Chondromyces crocatus: one gene and its partner. Each later gene encodes a partner of the first gene's protein in a complex. Links are inferred from orthologs where the notes say so. Each region holds a gene or a part of one and is shown in the gene's direction. Other genes may lie near its edges.

What was found.
Region 2: the proteins of tsaD (region 1) and tsaE are in contact, whole or in part, in a crystal structure (PDB 6N9A), measured with the Thermotoga maritima proteins. The link is inferred for Chondromyces crocatus from one-to-one orthologs. Residues at the interface, in WP_004082750.1 of Thermotoga maritima: Cys10, Asp11, Arg49, His50, Leu82, Gly84, Gly135, Gly136, Glu154, Thr155, Leu156, Asp157, Asp158, Ser159, Glu162, Asp165, Lys166, Arg169, Leu170, Tyr175, Lys213, Thr214, Leu217, Tyr218, Gln221, Arg222, Asn324; in WP_004082108.1 of Thermotoga maritima: Leu37, Gly38, Lys46, Lys57, Val59, Lys60, Ser61, Thr63, Phe64, Thr65, Leu66, Met67, Val69, Pro71, Tyr82, Arg83, Leu84, Asp86, Asp88, Phe89, Asp93, Ile128, Asp130, Glu131, Arg134.

The regions. Positions count from the first base shown.
Region 1 is NZ_CP012159.1:8,978,286-8,982,817, forward strand. Bases 960-3,789 are described here. They hold tsaD (tRNA (adenosine(37)-N6)-threonylcarbamoyltransferase complex transferase subunit TsaD), read left to right. Parts: upstream 960-1,758; coding sequence 1,759-2,820; downstream 2,821-3,789. Other genes in these bases: CMC5_RS32375 (beta-ketoacyl-ACP synthase III), read left to right, coding at 960-1,150; CMC5_RS32385 (AAA family ATPase), read left to right, coding at 2,830-3,789. Also shown: more of CMC5_RS32375, read left to right, coding at 32-959; more of CMC5_RS32385, read left to right, coding at 3,790-4,116; CMC5_RS32395 (hypothetical protein), read right to left, coding at 4,501-4,532.
Region 2 is NZ_CP012159.1:673,303-677,103, forward strand. What follows is about bases 852-3,801. They hold tsaE (tRNA (adenosine(37)-N6)-threonylcarbamoyltransferase complex ATPase subunit type 1 TsaE), read left to right. Parts: upstream 852-2,043; coding sequence 2,044-2,559; downstream 2,560-3,801. Other genes in these bases: CMC5_RS02505 (hypothetical protein), read left to right, coding at 877-2,040; CMC5_RS02515 (MlaE family ABC transporter permease), read left to right, coding at 2,585-3,388; CMC5_RS02520 (beta/alpha barrel domain-containing protein), read right to left, coding at 3,419-3,801. Also shown: CMC5_RS02500 (serine/threonine-protein kinase), read right to left, coding at 1-425. UniProt on the Escherichia coli protein: Required for the formation of a threonylcarbamoyl group on adenosine at position 37 (t(6)A37) in tRNAs that read codons beginning with adenine.

The DNA.
Region 1 (4,532 bases):
GCTGCGAGACGCAGGGGGGCGGAGGTCTTCGTTGTACTCAGCAGTCATTGCCGCCACGGGTCTGTTCACCCCCTCGGAAGCCGTCTCCAACGAGGAGCTGGTCAAGGCCTTCAATGCGTACGTGACGCGGTTCAACGCTGAACACGCCGACGAGATCGCCACGGGGAAGGTCGAGGCGCTCCAGGGCTCCTCGGTCGAGTTCGTCGAGAAGGCCTCCGGGATCAAGTCACGCTACGTGATGAACAAGGGCGGCGTGATCGACTCCGAGGTGATGCGCCCGATCATCCCCGAGCGCCCCGACGACACGCTGTCGGTCATGGCCGAGATGGCCGTGGCGGCGGCGAAGGACGCGATCGCGCGGTGGGGGAAGCCGGTATCGGAGATCGGTGCGGTGCTCTGCGCAGCGTCGAACATGCAGAGGGCGTATCCGGCGATGGCGATCGAGGTGCAGAACGCGCTCGGCATCGACGGCTTCGCGTTCGACATGAACGTGGCCTGCTCGTCGGCGACCTTCGGGCTCAAGACCGCCGCGGACTTCATCGCCACCGGCTCGGCGAAGGCGGTGCTGATGGTGAACCCCGAGATCTGCTCGGCGCACCTCAACTTCTGCGATCGCAACAGCCACTTCATCTTCGGTGACGTGGCGACGGCGGTGATCCTGGAGCGCGCCGAGGAAGCGAAGGGCGGCTGGGAGATCCTCGGGACCCGGCTGAAGACGGAGTTCTCGAACAACATCCGCAACAACTTCGGGTTCCTGAACCGCGCGGCCCCGGAGGGGATCGGCAAGGTCGACAAGTTGTTCGTTCAGCAGGGCCGCAAGGTGTTCAAGGACGTGGTGCCGATGGTCTCGGAGATGATCGTGGAGCACGCCTCGGACCTGGGCCTCACCCCGCAGTCCCTGAAGCGGCTGTGGCTGCACCAGGCGAACATCAACATGAACGACCTCATCGGGCGCCGCGTCATGGGGCGGGATCTCACGCCCGAGGAGAACGTGATCATCCTCGACGAGTACGCGAACACCAGCTCCGCGGGCTCGATCATCGCGTTCCACAAGCACAGCGAGGACCTCGCGCCCGGCGACACGGGGCTCATCTGCTCCTTCGGCGCCGGCTACTCGGCCGGCACGGTGTTCGTGCGCAAGCGCGCCTGACCCCACCTCGGCCCTCAAGGCCGCCGCTCCACGCCGGGGCAGTCCTCTCTCCAGCCTCAGCGGAAGCACCGTGCCACCCCCGGACAGCAGCTCTCCTTCCAGCATCAACGGAAGCACTGCCTGTGCTGGGAGCGCACCTCCTTCCAGCTTCAGCGGAAGTACCGCCCTTCGACAGCGGAAACACCGTGCAGATCACCCGTACGAAGCCTTGGTGAGGTCTCACCAGGCGTGCGGATCACCCGCATGCTGCCTTGATGAGGTCTCACCAGGCGTACGGATCACCCGCATGCTGCCTTGGTGAGGTCTCATCAGGCGTGCGGATCACCCGCACGCAGCCTTGATGAGGTCTCATCAGGCGTGCGGATCACCCGCATGCTGCCTTGATGAGGTCTCACCAGGCCTGCATACGGGTGATCTGCACGGTAGATGAGACCTCGCAGGCCTTCTGGGCGGTCGCGCGCCCAGGGCCCCCTCATCCCGTCGGTAGTCTGTCCCACTCTCCATGCGCCATCTCATCCAGCTTCCACGGATTTCGTTTCCCCACCGAATTCACCCGGACGGAAGTCAGAGCAGCGCGGGTCGACGGGATTCGAGGTAGAGAGGGGGCCATGCGGGTCCTGGGTATCGAGACCTCCTGCGACGAGACCGCGGCGGCAGTGGTCACCGAGCAGGGCGACGTGCTCTCCGACGTGGTGCGGAGCCAGGTCGAGCTGCACGCCCCTTACGGCGGCGTGGTGCCCGAGGTGGCCGCACGCGATCACGCGCGGGTCATCGTGCCGGTGGTGCGGGAGGCGCTGCGCAAGGCCGACCTCACCGTGGACGCGCTCGATGGGATCGCCGTCACGACGCGCCCTGGCTTGCTCGGCGCGCTGCTCGTGGGCCTGTCGACGGCGAAGGGCCTGGCCTGGGCGTCGGGCAAGCCGCTCATCGGGGTGGATCACCTGGTGGGGCACCTGCTCGCCGTGTTCCTGAAGCGCGAGGGCAGCGAGGCGCGCATGCCCGCGTTCCCGTTCGTGGCGCTGCTCGTGTCGGGAGGCCACACCGCGCTGTACCGGGTGGATGGGCCATCGCTCGACCAGATCCGCGAGCTCGGAGCGACGCGGGACGACGCGGCCGGAGAGGCGTTCGACAAGGTCGCGAAGCTGCTCGGGCTCGGTTATCCGGGCGGCCCGGTGGTCGATCGCCTCGCGGCGCAGGGCGACGCAGCGCGCGCGGTCGAGGCCCTGCCCAAGGCGATGGCGCGGCGAGACTCGCTGGAGTTCAGCTTCTCGGGCCTGAAGACGGCCGTGGCGCGCCACGTGGCGCAGCGGTCGGTGCGACCCGAAGGGCAAGCGCTCCACGATCTCTGCGCGGCGTTCCAGGGCGCCGTGGTGGACACGCTGGTGCGCAAGACGGTGACCGCCGCGCTGCGGGAAGAGGTGACCCGGGTGGTGCTGGGCGGTGGCGTCGCCGCGAACCGGGGACTGCGGGCGAGGATGACCGAGTCCTGCGCGCGGCGAGGCGTCGAGGTGTTCATCCCCTCCTTCGCGAGCTGCACGGACAACGCGGCGATGATCGCGTACGCAGGCGCGCTGCGGCTCGCTGCAGGCGAACGGGACTCGCTGGATCTCTCGCCCGCCACGAGGACGTCGCTGCCGCGGGTGACGCGCAAGGGCGGCGGTCTGCGGTAGTGTAGCGGCGTGGAGAGCGCGATCGGGGAGGGCACGGGTGGGGTCCCGCTGGAGCGGGTGCAGGTGGAGAACTTCGGCTGCCTCCAGAACGTGGAGGTGACGCTGGAGCCCCTCACCGTGCTGGTGGGGGCGAACGACTCGGGGAAGTCGATGTTCCTCCAGGCGCTGCTCACGCTGAGCCACGCGCTGGACGCCGAGAACGGCTGGGGGACCGTCTTCCGGGACGCGGCGACGCTCAACGCGCGGACGTTCGACGGGTCGGGAGGCGCGATCCGCTTCCAGCAAGAGGGGCGGGTCGGAGGGCTGCCGTACTCATACGAGGAGCAGGTCGACGCGCAAGGGGGCGTGATCCGAACGCGCGCCGGGCATTTCACCTGCGGCCCGGTGAGCGTGTGGCGGGCGCCCGACGGCATATGGCGCCGTGATCCGCAGAGCGGCTCGAGCAAGGGGCCCTACCCGTGGGGCGACCACGAGACGCCGCTGCTCCATCCCCGCCGCTTCACGGCGAGCCCGGGGCAACCGGAGGAGTTCAAGCGGCTGGCGCGGTACTTTCAGCCCACGCTGCCGGTGCTCGACGCGCTGACGTCGCTCCAGCTCTACGCACTGCGGCCAGAGCACCTGCGCACCTCCCGACGGCACGGGGAGCCCGAGGTGGACGCGGACGGCGTGGACCACGCGCCGCGGCTGGGGCGGTTCGGAGGAGGCCTGGCGAACGCCATCGCCGAGCTGCTGCTGAGCGGCCGTGACGTCCTGGAGGGCATCGAGGAGGCGCTTCGCCGGGCGATGCCGCAGGTCAAGCGGGTGGACGTGCGGCGGAGGCCCTCGTCGACCCAGGGGGACGGCTACAGCATCGAGCTGGTCGCGCGCTCCGGGACGCGCATCCCGAGCCACGCCATCTCCGATGGCATCCTGCTCTTCCTCGGCTACCTGTACCTGGTCCTCGGGCCCGATCCGGCAGCGATCCTGCTCATCGAGGAGCCCGAGACGGGCATCCATCCGGGCCTGCTCCGCCGGCTGATGCAGCTCTTCCGCGACATGAGCACCGGCCTGCACGGGAGACCCCCGACCCAGATCCTGCTCACCAGCCACTCGCCGGTGCTCTTGAACCTGGTCCGGCCGGACGAGATCCGCGTGTTCGAGCGCGGCGAGGACGGCGCCACCCGGGTGACCCCCTTCCTCCATGCCCCCGACACCGAGCGCCTGCTCGACGACCGGGGCCCTGGCGAGCGCTGGCTCGACAGCGAGCGCTGGCTCGACGCGAACGCAGCCGCCCTCGCCGATCCCGGGGAGCGATGAACCTGCGGCTGGGGTGACCCCCCTCGCGACCAGCGCGACGCCGCCGCGTGGCGGGCCGAGCTGCAGGGTCCGACGAGGGCCGGGAGATGCCCTTCCTGCGCGTCCAGGGCAACCCATGGCGGCACCGCGGCATCGAGGGTGAAGACATGTCGACGGGCAACGGCTGGCGCGTCACCGACATCCCGATACGCTGGTCCCTTCACCCGGAGCGTGGTGAGAGGATGACGAGGCGGTTCGAGGGGTGGAGGCTGGTCCTGAGTGCCCACCATGGACGGGGGAAACGTGAACAGGGAAGAGGAGCCGCCATGAACGTCTGCGGCCTGTCCTCCTGAAACATGCCAGCACGCTCCCCCAGTCATGTTCTCGGTGCAGCGCTGATGCTGGTCACGGCCATCGCACGCGCACAGCCAGCGACG
Region 2 (3,801 bases), 8.3 Mb from region 1 along the record:
GGCACGACGGCGGGGTGCTCGAGCTGGCCCTGCACGCGGGCCTCGCGCTCGAAGCGCGCGCGCACCTCGTGGTTCTCCATGTACTCGGCGCGCATGACCTTGACGGCGACGTCACGACCGATGAGGCGATCGGTGCTCAGGAAGACCTCGCCCATCCCGCCTTCACCGAGCAGCTCTTTGACCTCGTAGCGCTGTGCGGTCTGCAACTCGTCGAGCGAGCCGAGCGCGACGTTGACGCTGGCGGGCGGCAGGGACGAGTACGAAGGGCGCGGCACGTCTGCGGCGCGGAAGAAGGGCTGGGTCTTCCGCGCGTCGTCGAACAGCGAGTCCGCCTCCACCGGTCCCTGCGGGACGCCCATCGGTCCCTGCGGGACGGGCGGCGCTGCATGAGCCGGCTGAGCTGGATGCGGCGTCATCGGCGTCATGGCGGGTGCGTAGGGCGGGGGGGACCACGCCGCGTGCGGACCGGGATGCGGTCGGGCGAGGGTCTGCGCGTCGATGGAGTCGGCAGACACGGGCGAAGGCGACGCGGACGGAGCTGGCGCGGACGGGGGCGCGAGGACCGCCGTTCGCGGCGGCCACGCGGGGGAGCGTGGGGGCCGCTCGGGAGAAGCTGCGGCGCCGGGGCGATGAGGCGGAGGCATCGCGCGAGGCGGCTTCGGGACGGCAGCCATGGCTCCGGAGGCTACCCAAAGTCGCGGCGGAGCTGCGAACTCATCCACACATCTCCACGTTCACCTGCTCACACGCGCAGCCGCCCGACCGAGGCGCACGGGGGCATCTCCAGGCGAGAGACCCGCTCGGGTCGGGCCGGTCCACCGACGGAGACGAGCCACCCACTTGGGGAGAGGCCTCACCCCCGCTAGCATCCGCCCGATGATCCGCTGGCTACCCTGCCTCGCCGCGGCCCTCGCGACCTCCCTCTCCGCGGGAGCTGCGCGCGCCGATCGCGTGGCGGTGCTCCCCGCGCGCGGTGGGACCGATGATGCCGCCCGACAGACGGCACAGGCCGACGTGGTCCGGGGTCTCGCCGCCCTGGGTCACACGGCGGTCCCCGAAGGCGAGGTCACCGCGTCGCTCTGGGCCGTGCTCGACGGTGTTCCCGACAGCGTCGACGAGTACCGGACCCTCGGGGCCGCGACCAGCGCCGACTGGGTGCTGCTCGGGCTGGTCGAGCCGGCGGTGAAGACGACGCGGGTCGAGCTCATCGCCTTCCACGGCCCCACGGGGCGGGTCGAGTCGGTCGCGCGGGAGGTCGAGCAGGACAAGGCGGGTCCGCAGATCCAGGAGATGCTCTCCGTGCTCGTCCGGATCGAGGGCATCGGCGACGGCGAGCTGCCGTGGGAGCGCGCCGCGCTGCTCGCGAGGCTCCCTTCGGCCGCGCCACCCGCGCCTCCACCCGCCTCCGCGGCGCCGCTCGCGACGGAGCCGCCACCTCCCGCAGACCCGGCGAGCTCCGAGGAGCCCGAGAAGCAGCTCGCCCGCATGCAATACATCACCACCGTGCGCAGCGTCTGGCCGGCGTACTCGGGTGGGAAGCCCTTCGGCGTGTCGGCGGTGCTCGGCTTCTCCTTCCCGGTTGCCCGCGCAGAAGGCGCGCGCGGCACGGGCGCTTCGGTGGTCGAGACCATCCGCCTCGGGTACGCGGTCGGTGGGGTGCTGGAGCCCTTCGTCCAGCTGGGCAGCAACATGTCCGGGCCCTCGGCGGTCTGGGTCGAAGGGGGAGCGCGTTATCTCTTCACGCCGAGCTTGCACCGGGGTGCGAAGGGGCTGGAAGGGACGGCCATCCACCTCGGGGTGGAGGCCACGGCCGGAGCGTTCATCCGACCGGGCGCGAACGACCTGGAGGGGCCTCGCGGCGCGACCTTCGAGCGCGAGACCCAGGCCGGCTTCACCATGAGCGCCGCCACGACGTTGATCATCGGGTTCTACCCGGGCCTCCAGATCGAGGCCCAGCTCGGGAACCTGCGCTTCGTCCCCCTCGCCGAGGGCTTCCTGCTCCTGGTCGGGGCCACGGCGGGCGTCGGGATCCGGTTCTGAGCCTTGAAGATCGAGCTGCCCACGCGCCGCCACACGACGCGGCTCGCCGGCGCCCTCGCGCCGCTCCTGAAGCCCGGCGACCTCGTCGTGCTCACCGGGGATCTCGGGGCGGGCAAGACCTTCTTCGCCCGCGCGCTGTGCCGGGCGCTCGGCGTGCCCCACGAGGTGCCGGTCACCAGCCCGACCTTCACCCTGGTCCACCAGCTCGAGGGGCGCCTCCCCATCGCCCACGCCGACCTCTACCGGCTCGGGTCGGACACCGCCGACGCCTCCGAGGGGGAGCTGTCGCAGCTCGGTCTCCGAGAGCTGCGCGCCGAGGGCTCGGCCCTGCTGGTCGAGTGGGGGGAGCCGTTCCTCGAGGCCCTCGGCGGCGACGCCTTGCGCATCCACCTGATCACCTGCCCGCCGGACGCTGGCGCCCAGCGCGCCGCCGTGGTCTCGGCCACCGGTCCCCGGAGCCTGGTGCTCCTCACCTCCCTCCCATCCCCGGCGACGCTGCGAGCGAGCAGCGGCAGATAGCCGGGCCCGTGTTACAAGGGCCGCCGTGGCGAAGGATGATGCGGACCGGAAAGAGCTCCTCGCCAAGGTGCTCGAGCCGGTCCTCTACTGGCTCGACAACATCGGCAACGTCGTCACGCTCACGTTCCAGACGCTGACCTGGCTCTTCCGGCCTCCGTTCCGGATCAGCCAGTTCCTGGCGGCGATGGAGTTCCTCGGCGTCCAGTCGATCTTCATCGTGGGGCTGACCGGGACCTTCAGCGGGATGGTGCTGACGCTCCAGACCTCGTACGCGCTGCGCGCCTTCAGCGCCGAGGGGCGGGTCGGCGGCCTGGTGGCGGTGTCGCTGCTCCGGGAGCTGGCGCCGGTGTTCTCCGCGATCATGGTGACCGCTCGCGCCGGCAGCTCCATGGCCGCCGAGCTCGGGAACATGCGGGTGACCGAGCAGATCGACGCGATCACCACGATGGGCGTGAGCCCGGTGCAGTACCTGCTTTCACCGCGCCTCTTCGCCTCGGTGGTGATGCTCCCCTTGCTCTGCATCCTCTACTCGGTGCTGGGGATGGCGGGCTCGTACCTGGTCGGCATCGTCTTGCTCGACGGCGACGTGGGCGTCTTCCTCCAGAGCATTCGCGACACGGCCGTGCCCAAGGATCTGTTCATGGGCCTGATCAAGGCGGGCGTGTTCGGGTTCATCCTGTCGTCGATCTCGTGCCGGCACGGCTTCTACGCGAACGGCGGCGCGCGCGGCGTCGGCCTCGCCACGACGCGGGCCGTCGTGGAGAGCTGCGTGACCTTGCTGATCGCGAACTACATCCTCACGCAGATGCTGCTGGACACGGAGATGTAGCGCGGGCCCTGCTTTCGAGGAACGCAGGACCTAGGGGCGGCGAGGGTCCGCGTCGCGGAGCTGGACGACGGCGGGGGACGGCTCCACGCGGTAAGGGGCCGGGGCGTGGAGGTAGGTGACCGAGGCGGGGAGCTGGTGTCGGCCGGACACGGAGCGCTCGCGACCGGCGCGCGGTGCTTCCGGGGCCTCGAGGGCGCGACCGTTGCGCAGCACGGCGCGCGCGAGCGGGAGCAACCGCGCGGCGCCCAGGCCCCGGGGGGAGCGCATGCGCTCGTGCGCGAGGTGGACGACGTCGGCGACGGCTCGGCTGTCCGCGTCGAGGTAACGGGCCACGATCTTGCGCCCCGGGAGCACGTCGGCGCGGTCGCTCAGGCCTCGCCGCGGCACCCAGGCCCCCTCTTGCTCGAGCGCGA